Regions from separate parts of the Pradoshia sp. TA40_28 genome, predicted to be linked through region 2. Evidence: a T-box and tRNA genes for the amino acid it is inferred to sense, from the RefSeq annotation. Region 2 holds a T-box; the other regions hold tRNA genes.
What was found. The T-box of region 2 lies ahead of argS (arginine--tRNA ligase). A T-box ahead of a tRNA ligase gene usually reads a tRNA of that ligase, here a tRNA-Arg.
Positions count from the first base shown of each region.

Region 1: it encodes a tRNA-Arg, which carries the amino acid that the T-box ahead of argS (arginine--tRNA ligase) is inferred to sense. The anticodon was not compared.
Region 3: it encodes a tRNA-Arg, which carries the amino acid that the T-box ahead of argS (arginine--tRNA ligase) is inferred to sense. The anticodon was not compared.

Region 1 is NZ_JCATZO010000003.1:236,972-242,696, reverse strand. Features, by position in the region: gene AC58NB_RS05275 (GerMN domain-containing protein) at 1-958, shown strand, start outside; gene rph (ribonuclease PH) at 1,104-1,841, shown strand; gene AC58NB_RS05265 (XTP/dITP diphosphatase) at 1,888-2,493, shown strand; gene AC58NB_RS05260 (metallophosphoesterase family protein) at 2,490-3,002, shown strand; tRNA gene AC58NB_RS05255 (tRNA-Arg) at 3,178-3,251, shown strand; gene AC58NB_RS05250 (NAD(P)/FAD-dependent oxidoreductase) at 3,317-4,534, opposite strand; gene AC58NB_RS05245 (lipase family alpha/beta hydrolase) at 4,718-5,725, opposite strand, start outside.
Region 2 is NZ_JCATZO010000010.1:39,111-44,835, reverse strand. Features, by position in the region: gene arcD (arginine-ornithine antiporter) at 1-344, opposite strand, end outside; gene argF (ornithine carbamoyltransferase) at 411-1,421, opposite strand; gene arcA (arginine deiminase) at 1,464-2,696, opposite strand; gene argR (arginine repressor) at 2,929-3,384, opposite strand; T-box leader at 3,532-3,743, shown strand; gene argS (arginine--tRNA ligase) at 3,797-5,482, shown strand; gene AC58NB_RS13570 (hypothetical protein) at 5,598-5,725, opposite strand, start outside.
Region 3 is NZ_JCATZO010000001.1:378,693-384,417, forward strand. Features, by position in the region: gene AC58NB_RS01715 (amino acid permease) at 1-306, opposite strand, end outside; gene clpP (ATP-dependent Clp endopeptidase proteolytic subunit ClpP) at 683-1,285, opposite strand; tRNA gene AC58NB_RS01725 (tRNA-Arg) at 1,599-1,670, shown strand; gene AC58NB_RS01730 (RNA polymerase factor sigma-54) at 1,891-2,007, shown strand; gene AC58NB_RS01735 (glutaredoxin family protein) at 2,059-2,298, shown strand; gene AC58NB_RS01740 (sugar-binding transcriptional regulator) at 2,443-3,474, shown strand; gene gap (type I glyceraldehyde-3-phosphate dehydrogenase) at 3,534-4,541, shown strand; gene AC58NB_RS01750 (phosphoglycerate kinase) at 4,710-5,725, shown strand, end outside.

The sequences.
Region 1 (5,725 bases), on a different contig from region 2:
GGATGTTACGTATTTAAAGGAAGAGGGGGAAGGTGAAAAAGCCGTGAACTCGGAAGATGCGAATACGGCTGAAGAAGCAGGGCAGATCCAAACGGAATTATATTTAATGGACTCAAATGGATTTATTGTGCCTCAAACGATTCCATTGCCCAATACAGAAAGTGTAGCGAAACAGGCGATTGAATATTTAGTGGCGAACGGTCCGGTAACAGAAATGCTTCCAAATGGATTTAAAGCAGTTTTACCGGCAGATACAGCTGTGAAAAGTGTAGATATTAAAGATGGAGCAGCCACGGTTGATTTTTCTAAAGAGTTTAAGGGATATAAGGCAGAGGATGAAAAGAAAATACTAGAATCAGTGACATGGACGTTAACACAATTTGATAACGTAGATAAAGTAAATTTACAAATTGAAGGGAAAGCATTAAAAGAAATGCCTGTTAACAAAACAGCCATTGAAGACGGTACCTCAAGATTGATGGGAATTAACAATGACCATACAGAGTCGACAGATATTATGAATACTCGTCCCGTTACAGTTTATTATATGTCAGGTGAAACAGATCACTATTATTATGTTCCGGTGACAAAAAGGATCAGCAATCAGGAAAAAGATAATGTGGAAGCTGTTGTCAGCAGTCTGATTAAAGGTCCTGGTTATTCCTCACCGCTTGTAACTGAATTCAGGCCAGATGCAGCTCTATTGGACGAACCTAAAATAGAAGACGGCGTAGTGACGCTTAATTTCAATGAATCTATTTATTCAAGCTTTGATGACGAGGAGAAAATTGTTTCCGGCCATTTATTGAATGAGTTAGTTCTATCCTTGACTGAACAAAGCGACATTAAAAAAGTAGCCATCCAGGTAAACGGAGAGAAAGAACTTCTTAAGGAAGATGGCAAGAAGCTGACTGAACCAGTGACACGTCCTGAAACCGTTAACACTGGAAAATACTAATAATCAGAAAGATGGGCAAGTTCCATACAGGAACTTGCCTGTTTTTAATTTGGACAAAATTGGCTATGATGTTTGCACAGGGTGCTTTTTTATTAAATTAGGGTATGCTACACTTAGCATGATGCACACAGTTTAGGAGGTACTTATGAGATTTGATGGTCGTGAGAAAAATGATTTAAGACCCGTACATATAGAAACAAATTATATTAAACACCCGGAAGGTTCGGTGTTAATCAGTGTTGGTGATACAAAGGTGATTTGTACCGCCAGTATAGAGGACCGTGTACCGCCATTTATGCGTGGAGAAGGTAAGGGATGGATTACTGCCGAATATTCGATGTTGCCACGAGCAACAGAACAAAGGACTATGCGTGAATCAACAAAAGGAAAAGTAACCGGGCGTACGATGGAGATTCAGCGTTTAATCGGGCGTGCATTACGTGCGGTAGTGGATTTGGAAGCACTTGGGGAGAGAACAATCTGGATTGATTGTGATGTTATTCAGGCAGATGGCGGAACGAGAACAGCTTCGATTACGGGTGCATTCGTCGCGATGGCCATTGCATTGCATAAGCTTCAGGAGTCAGGGAAAATCAACTCCTATCCAGTTAAAAACTATCTTGCTGCCACATCCGTCGGGATGATTGAAGAGTTTGGAGCGGTTCTTGATTTGAATTATCATGAGGACTCTCAGGCTTTGGTGGATATGAATGTCATTATGACAGGTGCAGAGGAATTCGTGGAACTTCAGGGAACTGGTGAAGAAGCTACTTTCTCCAGAAATCAATTAAATGAATTGCTGGACCTTGCTAGTGAAGGTATGAAGCAATTATTCACTGTACAACAAGAGGCGTTGGGAGAAATAGCAGCCAAAATTCAATAAAGCGTACCCATGTATACGCTTTTTCTCTTGGGAGGAGAAGGTGAATATGAAAACCGTTTTAATTGCTACCAAAAATAAAGGAAAAGCAAAAGAATTTGAAGCTTTATTTTCCCCGAAAGGGATAAAGGTTATAACCTTGTTGGATATTGAAAATGCAATCGATGTGGAAGAGACGGGAAGTACGTTTGAAGAGAATGCTCTTTTAAAGGCAAATGCTATTTCTGAGCTACTGAATATGCCTGTTCTCTCTGATGACTCTGGTTTGATCATTGATGCGTTGAATGGCCGTCCAGGTATTTTTTCAGCCCGTTATGCAGGACCTGAAAAAGATGACCGGGCCAATTATGAAAAGATTCTCGAAGAATTAAAGGGTGTTCCCGCTGAAAAACGAACTGCACGTTTTTATTGTGCGATTGCATTGGTTGGACCGAATATGGACCCAATTACGGTATCTGGAACATGTGAGGGAACCATTGCTGAGGCTCCGGATGGCGTAAATGGCTTTGGATATGATCCTGTATTCTTTGTGCCGGAAAAACAAACAACGATGGCTAACCTGAAAGCGGAAGAAAAAAATAAAATCAGCCATCGTGCGAATGCTTTGAGAGAATTAGAAAAAGTAATAAATGAAAAAGCGGATGAATTCCTATGAAATGTTTAATTGTCAGTGACAGTCATGGCTTAGAGGAAGAATTGAACGTTTTGCATGAGAGACATAAAGATGAGGTGGATTTGTTTATTCATTGCGGCGATTCAGAGCTATCACGTGATGATCGAGTTATTCAGGGTTACCAAACTGTGCGGGGAAATTGTGATTTCGGCGAAGATTTTCCGGAAGATTTAACTGCACATCTTGAAGACTGGTCGATACTCGTGACACATGGGCATTTATACAATATTAAATCTACGCTGATGAATATTAGCTTGAAAGGGAAAGAACTGGGTGCAAATGTCATCTGTTTTGGCCACTCGCATGTAGCAGGAGCTGAAAACATTGATAACTGCCTATATATTAATCCCGGAAGCATTCGTCTGCCAAGAGGAAGTCAGTATAAAACCTATGTCATTCTAGAAAAACAAGGCCAGAATGCGATCGTTGATTTTTACACGCTGTCGGGGGAAAAATTACCAGGCTGGCAATTGAAAACAACACTTTCCTAAATTCAAAAAAAGTTGTATAGTAAGTGAAGGGAATATTCAGATCAGGATTGTGAGTATCCCTTCCCTTCACTACTAAAAACTTTTAAAAAACTTTTTTAAAAAAGTTATTGACTTAAAAAGAAAGTGATTATATAATAATAAATGTCTTAAGGACAACGTAAAAAAATTATAACATGTCCCAGTAGCTCAGCTGGATAGAGCAACGGCCTTCTAAGCCGTCGGTCGGGAGTTCGAATCTCTCCTGGGACGCTAACTAAAGAAAGAGGCAAAACCTTTATAAAGGGTTTTGCCTCTTTTGCATTTTATAAGATGGATTAACTACCCCTTCGTTTAGAACTATATAAAGGAAAGGCTGGATGGGAACCTTTTGTGATGATTTCTGTGATAATTGTAGACAAGATACTGCTATAGATAAGTCCGTTATCTCCATAGGCTAATAGAAAATGGCAGTGAGGAAATTCATCATATTGACCGATAAGAGGAAGTCCATCATGTGTACCGCCATAAAAGGCTCCAAGATAATATTCAGGTTCAACTCTTATGTTGGGAAATAGTTTGTTAAATTCTTCAATCAGTTTCTTTTTTTTATGAATAATTTTTGAATCACGATTCTCAGGATAGATTGTGTTTTCGTCCAGTCCTCCAATGATAATCCGGTTATCTGCAGTTGTGCGCATATAGATATATGGGCGTGCTGTTTCCCAAATTAATGTTTGCTTGTACCATTCAGATTGCTGAAGATTCTCAACCGGTTTGGTAATAACAGCATATGAGCTGGTCAGAAGACAATCTTTATCTTTTTTAAACTCAAGCCCTTCGTAGCCAGCAGCAATGATAACATTTTTTGCTGTAATGGAATGATTGCGATCAGTATGAAATATAGCATGATCATCAGTGAATTCTTTCCTTGTTATTTTTGTATCCTCAAATATTTGTACGCCATTTTGATGAGCTGCCTGAAGCAGGCCGTGATTATATTTAAATGGGTTAATTTCCCCGTCCTTATGAATATACAAGGCTGATTGTTTGGAGAAAGGGTATCGCTCTTTAATTTGTTCTTCGTTAAGCAAATCCACATCAAAGCCGTGCTTGGCCAAATATTTGTATTCATTTTGTAATTTCTCCTCTCCTTGAGGATCGCTGGCATAATAGAGACTATCCCTTCGTTTAAACTCGGAATCTATATTTAGTTTTTTCGACGTTGCTTCAATTTCAGATATGGCTTGTTCACATAATTTTGTATGGTAAATGGCTGATTCTTCACTAAAGGAATGGACCAATTCGAACAACATCTTATCTCCTAAGTATTGAAGGAGGGCGGTGTTGGTCATTGTGCTGCCGGTGCCAATCCTTCGTTTATCTACTACTGCTACCTTAAGTCCTTTATTGCATAAAAGGTATGCGCACTGAGCCCCTGAACTTCCTCCACCAATAATCAGAACATCACAAATTAGATTTTCCTCCAAGGGTGGGTATGAAGGAGGATCAGGATAAGTTGTTTGCCAATAAAATTTGCCATTCTGTAGATTCATAATTCTTGCTCCTTTAAATAGGGATGATTTGCATAGAATTCCCTCGTGAAATCAAAATATTCCCGTAGTAAAATGCCGAGTTATGATATGGATTGAAATGTGAAGAATTGCAACATATCACTTTATAATCTGAATAAGTAAAAAAGAAACAACCCTCTGATAAAGATAAGAGGGTGTTTCTAATTAATCAATGTAAACAGATCTCACTAAGGTACGTATAGATTCTTCTCCGTTAGGGTGTTTGGTCGTGATATCAATCGTCATATTATATACACCGGGTGTCGGAACCTTTGGCAGTGTAGCAGAGAAATCGGCTCCGATAGTGGCCTTCGGCAAGATGTCTTGTGTTAACTCAACCCCATCTTTATCAATTACTTTAATAGTCATACTACTTGTTTTTGCATTTTTAGGAGTGTGAATGGTGAATCCAGTTTGCTCTGCTTTGCCTGTTCCGGACATCTCTAGTTTATATACATCCTTTTCGTCAAAGGTAGAGGCCAATAGATAGGCATCATCCGCTTCCTTTGCTTGTATTTGTACAGCCCATATACCAGGGGTGAAGTCTTTATTATTAAAGGTATATAAGCTAGCACCGGAAAAGAGCATCTGATCGACAATCGGCTTGGAGGCGGGAACGACGGTACCATTCGGTGAAATTAATTCAATACCTGTAGATGAGCGGGCCGTATAGATCGAGATTCTACCGGTTGTTTTTTCTGGGATATAGATCTCTTTTTTTACAAGTTGACTTTTGGCTAAGGCATCCCCATGAATGTAGTGGGAAGATGTGTTTTGGATGGCCGCTTCATATTGATTGGGAAGATCGGTTGTGATTTTAGTTTGTGTGACAGTAGCCGTACGCAAGTAAGGTTCAATTCGTGAAAATACCTTAGAGCCCATTCGGATATTATCATGGTCAATCGAGCTATCCGTGAACAGATGTGTACCGTAGGGTAGTTTGGAGCTTGTTTCGGTGACCAATCCATCATTAGCACCGTAGGAAGATAAATAGGCACCTCCTAAGGATAGAGCAGATAAAGCCGGTCCATGGTCCGTTCCTGCCACGGTATAGTATTTATTCTTGTTTCTGTTCGTATGGCCGTCTGTGACAGAACGGAATCTGGCCATTTCGCCAACCTGTAAAGAGTAAGTTCCGGCATCATTTTGACCTAGCAAATCCCCAAGCCAACC
Region 2 (5,725 bases):
AAATATCCAATAGATGAGAATAAAAGTGTAGCGTATGCAACGTTACCTAACCATGCTGACAACCAATATCCCCAAGCACTGTTGAATCCCATAAACTTTCCAAATCCAGCAGCAGCATAACTGTATACACCGCCATCAAGATCTGGTCTTTTCGTATTCAGATTCTGGAAAGAAAGCGCTAGGGCAATCATCCCTATCCCAGTAATTGTCCAACCTATAATAATTGCACCCGGGGAAGCCGCTCCCGCCATATCTGAAGCAAGGTTAAATGCTCCTCCACCAATCATGGAGCCTACAACAATTGCAATTAAAGCAAACAAACCAATCTTTTTATCGTCTGCCATTCTTCTTCACCTCTAATTAATAATGGTAGCAGGGAATTAGATAGAACCAATTCCCTGCTCATCTCCTTATTCAATATTGCCTAATGTCAATGCCATTACAGATTTAATCGTATGCATTCTGTTTTCTGCCTGATCGAAAACTTTTGAATGCTTACTGCGGAAGACTTCATCTGTTACTTCCATTTCAGCTAAACCATGCTCCTCATGAATCGCACGTCCATATGCTGTTTCAAGATCATGGAATGCTGGTAAGCAATGAAGGAAAATCACATTTTCGTTTCCAGTCATTTTAATCATATCCATATTCACTTGATATGGAGCTAAAAGAGCAATACGTTCTGCGAATTTGTCTTCTTCTCCCATAGATACCCAAACATCTGTATAGATTACATCTGCTCCGGAAACCGCTTCTTCAACATTAGAAGTAATCGTAATGCGACCATTGGATTCCTTAGCTAATTCTTCAGCAAGCTCTACAATAGAAGCTTCAGGGAATAAGGATTCAGGAGAGCAAATACGTACATCCATACCAACTTTTGCTCCACCAACTAATAAGCTGTTCGCAACATTGTTACGTCCATCTCCAACATATACAAATTTAACGCCTTTTAAATGGCCGATATTTTCTTGTACTGTTAAGAAATCTGCCAATGTTTGTGTTGGATGCCATAAATCTGTAAGACCATTCCATACAGGTACTCCGGAGTGCTCAGCTAAAGCTTCCACCTTTGAATGCTCGAAGCCACGGAATTCGATACCATCAAACATGCGACCCAATACTTTAGCAGTGTCTTCGATGGATTCTTTTTTACCAAGTTGAATGTCATCTTTTCCTAAGTATTCCGGATGTGCACCTAAATCAGTACAAGCTACCGTAAATGCACAACGAGTACGTGTGGATGGCTTTTCAAATAATAGGGCAATATTTTTACCTTCCATATAACGATGTGGAATGCCTTGTTTTTTCTTTTCTTTTAACTCAGCGGCAAAATTAATCATGTGTAAGAATTCTTCTTCAGTGAAATCTTTTTCAGCCAAGAAACTTCTACCTTTAAGATCTGGTCTTGTTTTAATCATTACAACTTCTCCTTCCAAAGATAACTGACTTCTATCTATTGATTAAATATCTTCACGTACAAGCGGCATACTCATGCAGCGTGGGCCCCCACGACCGCGAGCCAATTCCGAGCTTTTGATCTCAATAACCTTGACACCATGTTCACGAAGGACTCTATTTGACACTTGGTTTCGATCATATGTAACAACCACACCTGGTGCAATCGCTAATGTGTTGGAGCCATCATTCCACTGTTCACGTGGAGCTGCGATTTCATCTCCATCACCGCAAAGAATGATTTCAAGCTCAGGCAATTCAAGTACTTCTCTCAAAGTTTCTTTAAGATCTGTACGGTGAGTAATGGATACTGAATTCTCATCAGCACCTTTTTCAAGAATATAGATATTCATTTTTCCGCCAGGTCCTTGAATCATTGGGTGCATCGTAAATTTATTGTAATCTACCATTGTAAATACAGTATCCAGATGCATAAATGCACGAGTTTTTGGTATTTCAATAGCGACTACTTTCTTGAATTGCTCCTGTTTATTCAAGATGTTCAATGCAAACTTTTCGATTGCTTTAGCGGAAGTTCTGGCTGAAACTCCAATTGCGACTACTTCTGGGCTTAATACCAGCTCATCTCCACCCTCAATCGGGTTATTATAAGTACGGTCAAGCCATACAGGAACATCTTTACCAGCAAATCTTGGATGATGTTTAATAATGTACTCCATAAACATGGATTCTCTGCGTCTTGCAGGCTCACGCATGTTATTAATCGTTAACCCATTTCCAATTGCCGCTGCCGGGTCACGCGTAAAATAAAGGTTTGGCATTGGATCTGTATAGAATGGATAATGGTCTTCCATTAATTCATACAGATGTTTTCTTTTGCTGATTTCCAGTTCATTTTTACGGATACCAGACATAATTTTTTCTATCATATCTTCATTTGAAAAAGATAATAAGTACTCTTTAAGGTTTTCGAAAGTACCCTGTACCTTTGCGTTACTTTCTTCCAGCATACGACTAACAAATTCTTCTTTCACTTCAGGATTTGTTAACGATTCAGCAACTAGCTTTTCAAGGTATAATACTTCTACTCCTTGATCTCTTAATGTATTAGCAAAATAATCGTGCTCTTCCTGAATAATCGGCAAATACGGGATATCATCAAATAATAGCCTCTCCAGATATTCTGGAGTAAGATTTTCTACTTCTTTTCCAGGACGCTTTAACATAACTGTTTTTAACGTACCAATTTCAGAAGTAACATGAATTGGATTTGTCATCTTGCCTTTCCTCCTGCACACCTTATTTTTCTTACATTTTTAGTGTACAGGAGTGAAAAAAAAGATATGTGAGATTTTTCACATAAATAATGTGTAAATCTTCACATAAATCTCTTTAAATAAACTATTTCTTGTATGAATATTTAATAATCTCTTCACAATACCTACTTAACAGGATAAATGTATGTATATTTTCATGCATAAAATACTCTAAATGTTTAAAATATTTTTCTTACAAATTTGCAATCGATTTTAGTCTTTCTTCCAGCACCTCTGCTTGAGTAACTGTCCGACAAATAATCATACATGTGTCATTCCCGCATATCGTTGCTGCTTTTTCATCCCAATCAAGCTCATCTAAAATGGCTCCAAATGAGTGTGCATGACCTGGTAATGCTTTAATGATAATAAAATATTCAATTCTTTCTATATTCAGTAGGGCATCCTGCATTTTTTTCCGGAGTTTCATTGTATCATTGTACTTATGCTCCCCAATAAAGCCATATTTCGTCCCACCGGTCTTCGATGGATATTTTACTAAGCTTAATTCCCGAATATCTCTGGAAATGGTAGCTTGAGTAATATGTAATCCTTGCTTTGATAATTCTTCAACCAGCTGCTCCTGAGTTTTAATCTCATTATTCTGGATTACTTGCTTAATAATAGCCAGCCTTTTCTCTTTATTCATGATAGTAGAATACTCCCTTCGCCAAGTATTATAATTCTATTGTATACCTATTTGTGCAGTAATGAGCAAGTTAATCCTCCAAAAATCATAGTATATATTGACATTCTTTTTAGACCATTTATACTATTCGTATATAAATAAATATTGATACAATTTTTGAGGAAGAATAGTACTTAAAATACAGATTATAGCGAGCCGGGAGTAGTGGGAGCCTGGTATTGGTGATTTTAAGGAACGCGCTTCTGAAATGCTCATTCGAACATCTTTTAGTAGTTTGGGCCGGTCTTTCCGTTATAAAGATAAGGTGGTTCATTAGAACAAGCAGAGTGGTACCGCGGGTTTACAAGCTCGTCTCTTAATAATTATTAAGAGACGGGCTTTTTTTATTATTTTAACATTGGAGGTTAAAAGTATGGATATTAAAATGGATGTGGCTTCTCATATTAATGAACTAACCAAGGATGATTTAGCACTTGAGACATGCTTATCTTTGATTGAAATACCCAAGAATAAAGCGCACGGTGACTTGGCATTTCCCTGCTTTGCTTTGGCAAAGCAATGGAAGCAATCGCCTCAGAAAATTGCCCAATCATTGGCTGAAAGCTTAAAAGATGATCGATATGAAGATGTAAGAGCTATTGGGCCATATGTTAACTTTTTTCTCGATAAAAAGACCATTAGTGAAAAAGTGATTAATAGAATATTAACTGAACAACATCATTATGGTTCACTTGCAATTGGCAATGGGGAAAACGTCGCGATTGATCTGTCTTCACCTAATATCGCCAAACCCTTTTCTATGGGGCATCTACGCTCAACCGTGATTGGCGCCTCCTTAGCTAATATTATTGAAAAATGCGGATATACTCCCGTTAAAATTAATCATATTGGCGATTGGGGCACACAATTCGGCAAATTGATTGTTGCCTATCAAGCTTGGGGAAATGAACAAAAAGTAAGAGAGAGTCCCATCAGCGAGCTTTTAAAACTATATATTACATTCCATGAAAAAGCGGAAGACAACCCTGAGCTTGAACAACAGGGACGTGACTGGTTCAAAAAGCTTGAAGATGGAAATCAAGAAGCAACAGAATTATGGGAATGGTTCAGAGATGAATCTCTGAAGGAATTTGAAAAAATATACAAACTGCTCGGCATCCAATTCGACTCTTTTAACGGGGAAGCTTTTTATAATGATAAAATGGCAGAGGTCGTGGAATTAATTGAAAATAGCGGCTTACTTATAGAAGATCAGGGAGCCATGGTTGTCAGATTAGATGAAGAAGGCTTAACACCTTGTTTAATCAAAAAATCAGATGGAGCTACTCTATATGTTACCCGGGACCTATCAGCTGCACTTTATCGTCATCGCACCTATCAGTTTGCCAAAGCAGTATATGTTGTCGGAAATGAACAGTCCTTGCATTTTAAACAACTAAAAGCTGTCTTAAAGAAACTTGGATTTGACTGGGCTGACCAAATAGAACATGTACCATTCGGCATGATTACGAAAGACGGTAAGAAAATGTCGACCCGTAAAGGCAGAGTTGTCCTGCTTGAAGAAGTGTTGGCAAATTCCATAGAGCTTGCCGGTAAAAATATTGAGAATAAAAATCCAGATTTAAAAAATAAAAATGAGGTTGCAAGACAAGTAGGCGTTGGAGCAGTTATTTTTAACGATTTGAAAAATGACCGGATGAATAATATCGAATTCTCTCTTGAAGACATCTTGAAGTTTGAAGGAGAAACCGGTCCCTATTTACAATATACAAATGCCCGAGCTCATTCCATTCTCAGAAAAGCTTCCTATCCTGCTAGTGACACAGCAGGTTTATCTGATGAGTACAGCTTTGATATTGTGAAGCTTTTACTGGCATTTCCTTCTATGATTGGACGGGCTTTCGAAAGAATGGAACCATCCATTATTGCTAAATACTTGATTGATTTAGCTCAATCTTTTAACCGCTATTACGGACATGTACGGATATTAGAGACTGATAGCGATTTGCAAAATCGATTAGCCTTAATAAAATCGATTACTATCGTTCTTGAAGAAGGTATGCGTTTATTAGGAATGGAAGCACCGCAAGAAATGTAACTCCAAGGATCTAGTCCCAGGATATTTTAGTAAAACAAAAATCGGAGAAACGTTGATTTATACACGTTTCTCCGATTTTTCATGTTTTTTAGAGTGTTATTAAACTAATACTCTACTATGATTGAATAATGAATTCAGGTATCCCTTCCATTTCAACTAATTCGTCAGCTGAAAATCGAACGGTAATTTCCTTCTTCTCATGTACCTGTAAATAAGCAGCCACTTTCTTTTCTTTCTTTAAGG
Region 3 (5,725 bases), on a different contig from region 2:
CCAGTTAGCAGCCCAATACCCCCAGGCAATACTGTAACCAGCAATTTTACCTTTCTTAGGTGAGCTAAACATAGCTTGTGCATAGCTTTGTGGTCCTGTTTTTAATTCGGGTTTTCTTACAGCCAAGTTTCCAAATACAAGAGCAATCATTAAGACCCCTGCTCCTGTTAAGATCCATGCCATAGTGGCTCCAATAGGACTTGAAACACCAGCCAGGTTCGCCGGCAGCATAAATATTCCTCCACCGACCATGTTGCCTACTACAAACATGGTTAAGATCCAAAATCCCCATTTTTTATTATTCATGATGAATGACTCCTTTGTTTTCAAGATAGGATAAACCATGCAAACCGTTGAAAAAACAGGATCCTGTTATAAACCTATACCCAATTTATCTATATTGTATGAAGGGTAGCTAATCGGTTGCTGGTCATGCATACACAGTTCGGATCACCTATATAAGCTCTTATCTAATTAATTTAATGACATTATCTTAACATCAAACCTTTACTTTGGTAAAGTGATAAACAATTAGAGAACTAAAATAAATACACGACTTTGAATGGAAATAAAAGGGTGAAAGAATTCGTTTCTCTTCATAGACAAAGAAAAAGTATGATAGCTAATCTTTTAGGGCAAATAAAAAAGCTGCCGATTAGATCGACAGCTCTTCGGGTTATGATTATTTTTTGTTTTCTTCAGTTACATTGCGAGTGATGATTTTATCAACTAAACCATACTCAAGGGCACGCTCAGCTGTCATAAAGTTATCACGCTCTGTATCGCGGGCGATGGTTTCAAGATCTTGGCCAGTACGTTCAGCTAAGATTTTATTTAAGCGTTCACGCATAAAGAGAATGCGTTTTGCAGCAATTTCAATCTCAGTTGCTTGTCCTTGTGCTCCACCAAGAGGTTGGTGAATCATGACTTCGCTGTTTGGTAAGGCAAAACGTTTACCTTTTTCACCTGCTGCAAGAAGGAAGGCGCCCATGGATGCAGCCATTCCGATACAAATAGTTGAAACTTTTGGCTTGATGTATTGCATTGTATCGTAGATTGCCATACCTGCTGTAATACTTCCACCTGGGCTGTTGATATAAAGATAAATATCTTTCTCAGGATTTTCAGTTTCAAGGAATAATAATTGAGCAACGATGGAGTTTGCAACATTGTCGTCAATAGCACTTCCAAGCATAATGATACGATCCTTTAACAAACGGGAATAAATGTCGTATGCGCGCTCCCCACGATTTGTTTGTTCAATAACTGTAGGAATTAAATTCATTTATTTCTCCTCCTTATATGTAAAAAAAATAATTAACACATTTAGCTTTGACTTTATCATACACTTTATGGTCAATAAAGGTCAAACAAAAGACGCTTACATTTACTATATGTTTTTTCGCCATGGCTGATGTCTCATTTATAGGGGTTAAGGACACAGTTTGAATGAAGAACAGCAGTTGATTGATTTATGTATAGAAGTAAAATAATCCCTGATATCCATCTTACCCAACATAAAGGCTTGTAAACCTAAGGAATAGTTCTTGCAAAAAGACTTTCCCTTCCTTATAATATAAATTTGTAGGCTAACATTTGCCCTCGTAGTTTAATGGATAGAACATAAGATTCCGGTTCTTACGATGGGGGTTCGATTCCCTCCGAGGGCGTATATAATTACTAGATAAGAAGTCCCTATGCTCGAGAAGAAGTCAGCATAGGGACTTTTTTTATTGTTTAACTCAAATCTGCTGTTGTTTCTTCAATAATTTGCAAAAACCCCTCTTTTTTCTTGCTCTGAGACTTTCTGTTTACTACTATTAATATAAGTGGATTGTAGAGTTTTTTGAAGGTGGGATACGACAAATAAAAGCAGAGCAGGATCAGTCTATTGCAAAGCAGCTGCTACAATCTTTTGGGATATTTATCTCAAGAAGGACAATCGCAATATATCTCAATCAGCTTCCTATTCCGTCCTCCTCAAAACGAAAACGTTATGAGCTTTAGTGAATAAATTAATTTAATAGGTAGATACTAGAAGGAGCAGGGGGAAGAAAAGTGAGTGTACCAATCATTCATTTCTATACAAAAAAGAATTGCCCGTTATGTGAAGAGGCAAAGGATCTTTTAAAGCTCCTGCAGAGAGAAATAACGTTTACTCTTCTGGAAGTCGATATCTATTCCAATGATAAGTTATTGGAACAATATGGGCTTATGATCCCTGTAGTCGAGATAAATGGTCAAGTTATTCAATACGGTCATGTAAATCTAGATGAGATTCGTTGCTATTTAACGTGATGTTCACATTTACATTCTTGCAACTATTCGAAACTCCTGATAGAATGGAATTACATCAGGAGCTATTTTTTTACATAATCAGGGACACCAAATGTCTCGCTAGGACATAAAATGACCAATGTATATTAAAGGAGTTTGAAGGGTATGGATGGAATGCTCCATTTACAGAAGAAATTAATTCCGGATATATTTGAGGTCATGCAAAAAAGATACAACATCCTAAGGACTATTCGCACCTTACAACCGGTTGGCAGACGCAGTTTATCGCTGACGCTAAACATCACAGAGCGTACTTTGCGCAGCGAGGTAGAATTTTTGAAAGATCAAAAACTTATCCTTATTGCAAGCTCAGGAATGACGGTTACAAAAGAAGGTGAAGAGATTCTGGATCATCTTGGTGGTGTAATAAGGCAATTATCGGGTATAGATGATATGGAGCGCCTTTTACAGGAAAAGCTTAATTTAGAGAAAATCATCATCGTTAACGGTGATAGCGATCACTCCCCGTGGGTTATAGATGAACTTGGACGTGCAGGTGCATCGCGTATGAAAAGTCTTCTAACGGGTAAAAATATCATTGCTGTGACAGGTGGAACAACAATGGCTGCAATAGGCAGAATGTTGCCGAGTGTATCCGAACTTCCTAATGTGGATGATATTTTGTTTGTACCAGCGAGAGGTGGTCTTGGTAAAGGTGTGCAGTATCAAGCCAACACAGTATGTGAACAAATGGCTGAAAAGATGCATTCACGATATCGTGTCCTGTATGTACCGGACAATCTTAGCGAAACAGCGTACAATACGCTAACCAGTGAACCTGCTATACATGAAGTATTGGAACTGTTGGAATCAGCCAATATTGTTCTTCATGGTATAGGAGAGGCCAAAACAATGGCCGAAAGAAGGAAATCATCCGATGATAGTCTCCAGGAATTAACAAATAAAAAAGCAATTGGAGAAGCATTTGGATATTATTACGATGAAAATGGCAACATAATACAGAAAGTCCATACAATCGGCCTTCAATTAGATGATCTGGTTAATGCGGAACATGTTATCGCGGTTGCCGGAGGAGCCTCAAAAGCAAAGGCGATAAAAGCCTATATTAAAATGGCACCTAAAAAACCGATTTTAATTACGGATGAAGGTGCAGCAATTCAGTTACTTAAGGGATAACACCCTTTTGAATATAATTTAAAATCTATTTCTAAGATTCCAAAAGGAGGAACCTTCTAATGGCAGTAAAATTAGGTATTAATGGTTTTGGTAGAATTGGACGTATCGTATTCCGTGCGGCGTTAAATAATCCGGAAGTAGAAGTTGTAGCAGTTAACGATTTAACTGATGCAAAAATGCTTGCGCATCTTTTAAAATATGATTCAGTTCATGGAACTTTAGATCAAGATGTAACAGTTGACGGAGACTACTTAGTAGTTGCTGGACAACGTGTAAAAGTTCTTGCTGAAAGAGATCCAGCTCAACTTGGTTGGGGAGATCTTGGAGTAGATATCGTTGTAGAATCTACTGGACGTTTCACTAAACGCGCAGATGCTGCAAAACACCTTGAAGCTGGCGCTAAAAAAGTTATCATTTCTGCACCTGCATCTGATGAAGATATCACAATCGTTATGGGTGTTAACGAAGATAAATATGACGCAGCTAACCATGATGTAATTTCTAATGCATCTTGTACTACAAACTGCTTGGCTCCATTTGCAAAAGTATTGAACGATAACTTCGGTATCAAACGCGGAATGATGACTACAATTCATTCTTACACAAATGACCAACAAATCTTAGACTTGCCACACAAAGACTACCGTCGTGCTCGTGCTGCTGCTGAAAGCATGATCCCTACAACTACTGGTGCTGCTAAAGCTGTTGCTCTAGTATTACCTGAATTGAAAGGTAAATTGAACGGTATGGCTATGCGTGTGCCAACTCCAAACGTTTCTGTTGTTGACCTTGTTGCTGAATTAGAAAAAGAAGCAACTGCAGAAGAAATCAATGCAGCATTGAAAGCAGCTGCTGAAGGTGAATTAAAAGGAATTCTTGAGTACAGCGAACTTCCATTAGTATCTCGTGACTACAATGGAACTACTCAATCTTCTACTATTGATGCTCTTTCTACAATGGTTATGGAAGGCAACATGGTTAAAGTACTTTCTTGGTACGATAACGAAACTGGTTACTCCAACCGTGTAGTTGATCTTGCAGCTTACATTGCTAAAAAAGGTCTTTAATTCTTTAGTAGTGAGAAACTGATTTTAACGGTATAATGAATGTGTTTCAGGGGGAGAGGGGAAGATTCCCCTTTCCTCTTGTTTTTATTTTAACGGCAATTAATCAGAGTTTGGGCAGACCTGATTAAGTCTTTAGCTGGTCCCTTATTTTAAAGGAGGTTCATTTAAGTGAACAAAAAATCGATTAAAGACATTGATGTACAAGGAAAAAAAGTATTTTGCCGCGTTGACTTCAACGTACCAATGCAAGATGGCAAAGTAACAGATGACACAAGAATTCGTGCAGCTTTACCGACAATTCAACTCCTAGTTGAAAAAGGCGCAAAAGTAATTCTTGCGAGCCATTTGGGCCGTCCTAAAGGTGCAGTAAAAGAAGAGTTACGCTTAACTCCAGTTGCTGCACGTTTAAGCGAATTGCTAGGCAAAGATGTTAAGAAAACAGACGAAGCATACGGAGAAGCAGTACAAGCTGAAATCGGGCAGATGAAAGATGGCGATGTACTTCTTCTAGAAAACGTACGTTTCTATCCTGGTGAAGAAAAGAACGATGCAGAATTAGCAAAAGCATTTGCTGATCTTGCAGATGTATACGTTAATGATGCATTCGGTGCAGCTCACCGTGCACATGCTTCCACAGAAGGAATCGCGAAACATATTCCTGCTGTAGCTGGTTTGCTAATGGAAAAAGAATTAGAAGTGCTTGGAAAAGCTCTTTCTAATCCGGAACGTCCATTCACAGCGATCATTGGCGGAGCTAAAGTAAAAGATAAAATAGGTGTAATCGATAATCTTCTTGATAAAGTGGACAACCTAATCATTGGCGGTGGACTTGCTTATACGTTCATCAAAGCTAAAGGTAATGAAATTGGCCAATCTTTATTAGAAGAAGATAAGATTGAATTAGCTAAGTCCTTCATGGATAAAGCAAAAGAAAAAGGTGTTAATTTCTTAATGCCGGTGGATGCGGTAATTGCAAAGGAATTCTCACCTGATACAGAATCTAAAGTCGTTGATATTGATGCGATCCCAGCTGATTGGCAAGCGCTTGATATCGGTCCGAAAACAGCCAAATTATACGAAGACACTATTAAAAATTCCAAACTCGTGATCTGGAATGGACCAATGGGTGTATTCGAATTTGATAAATTTGCGGGCGGTACAAAAGCAGTAGCTGAAGCACTTGC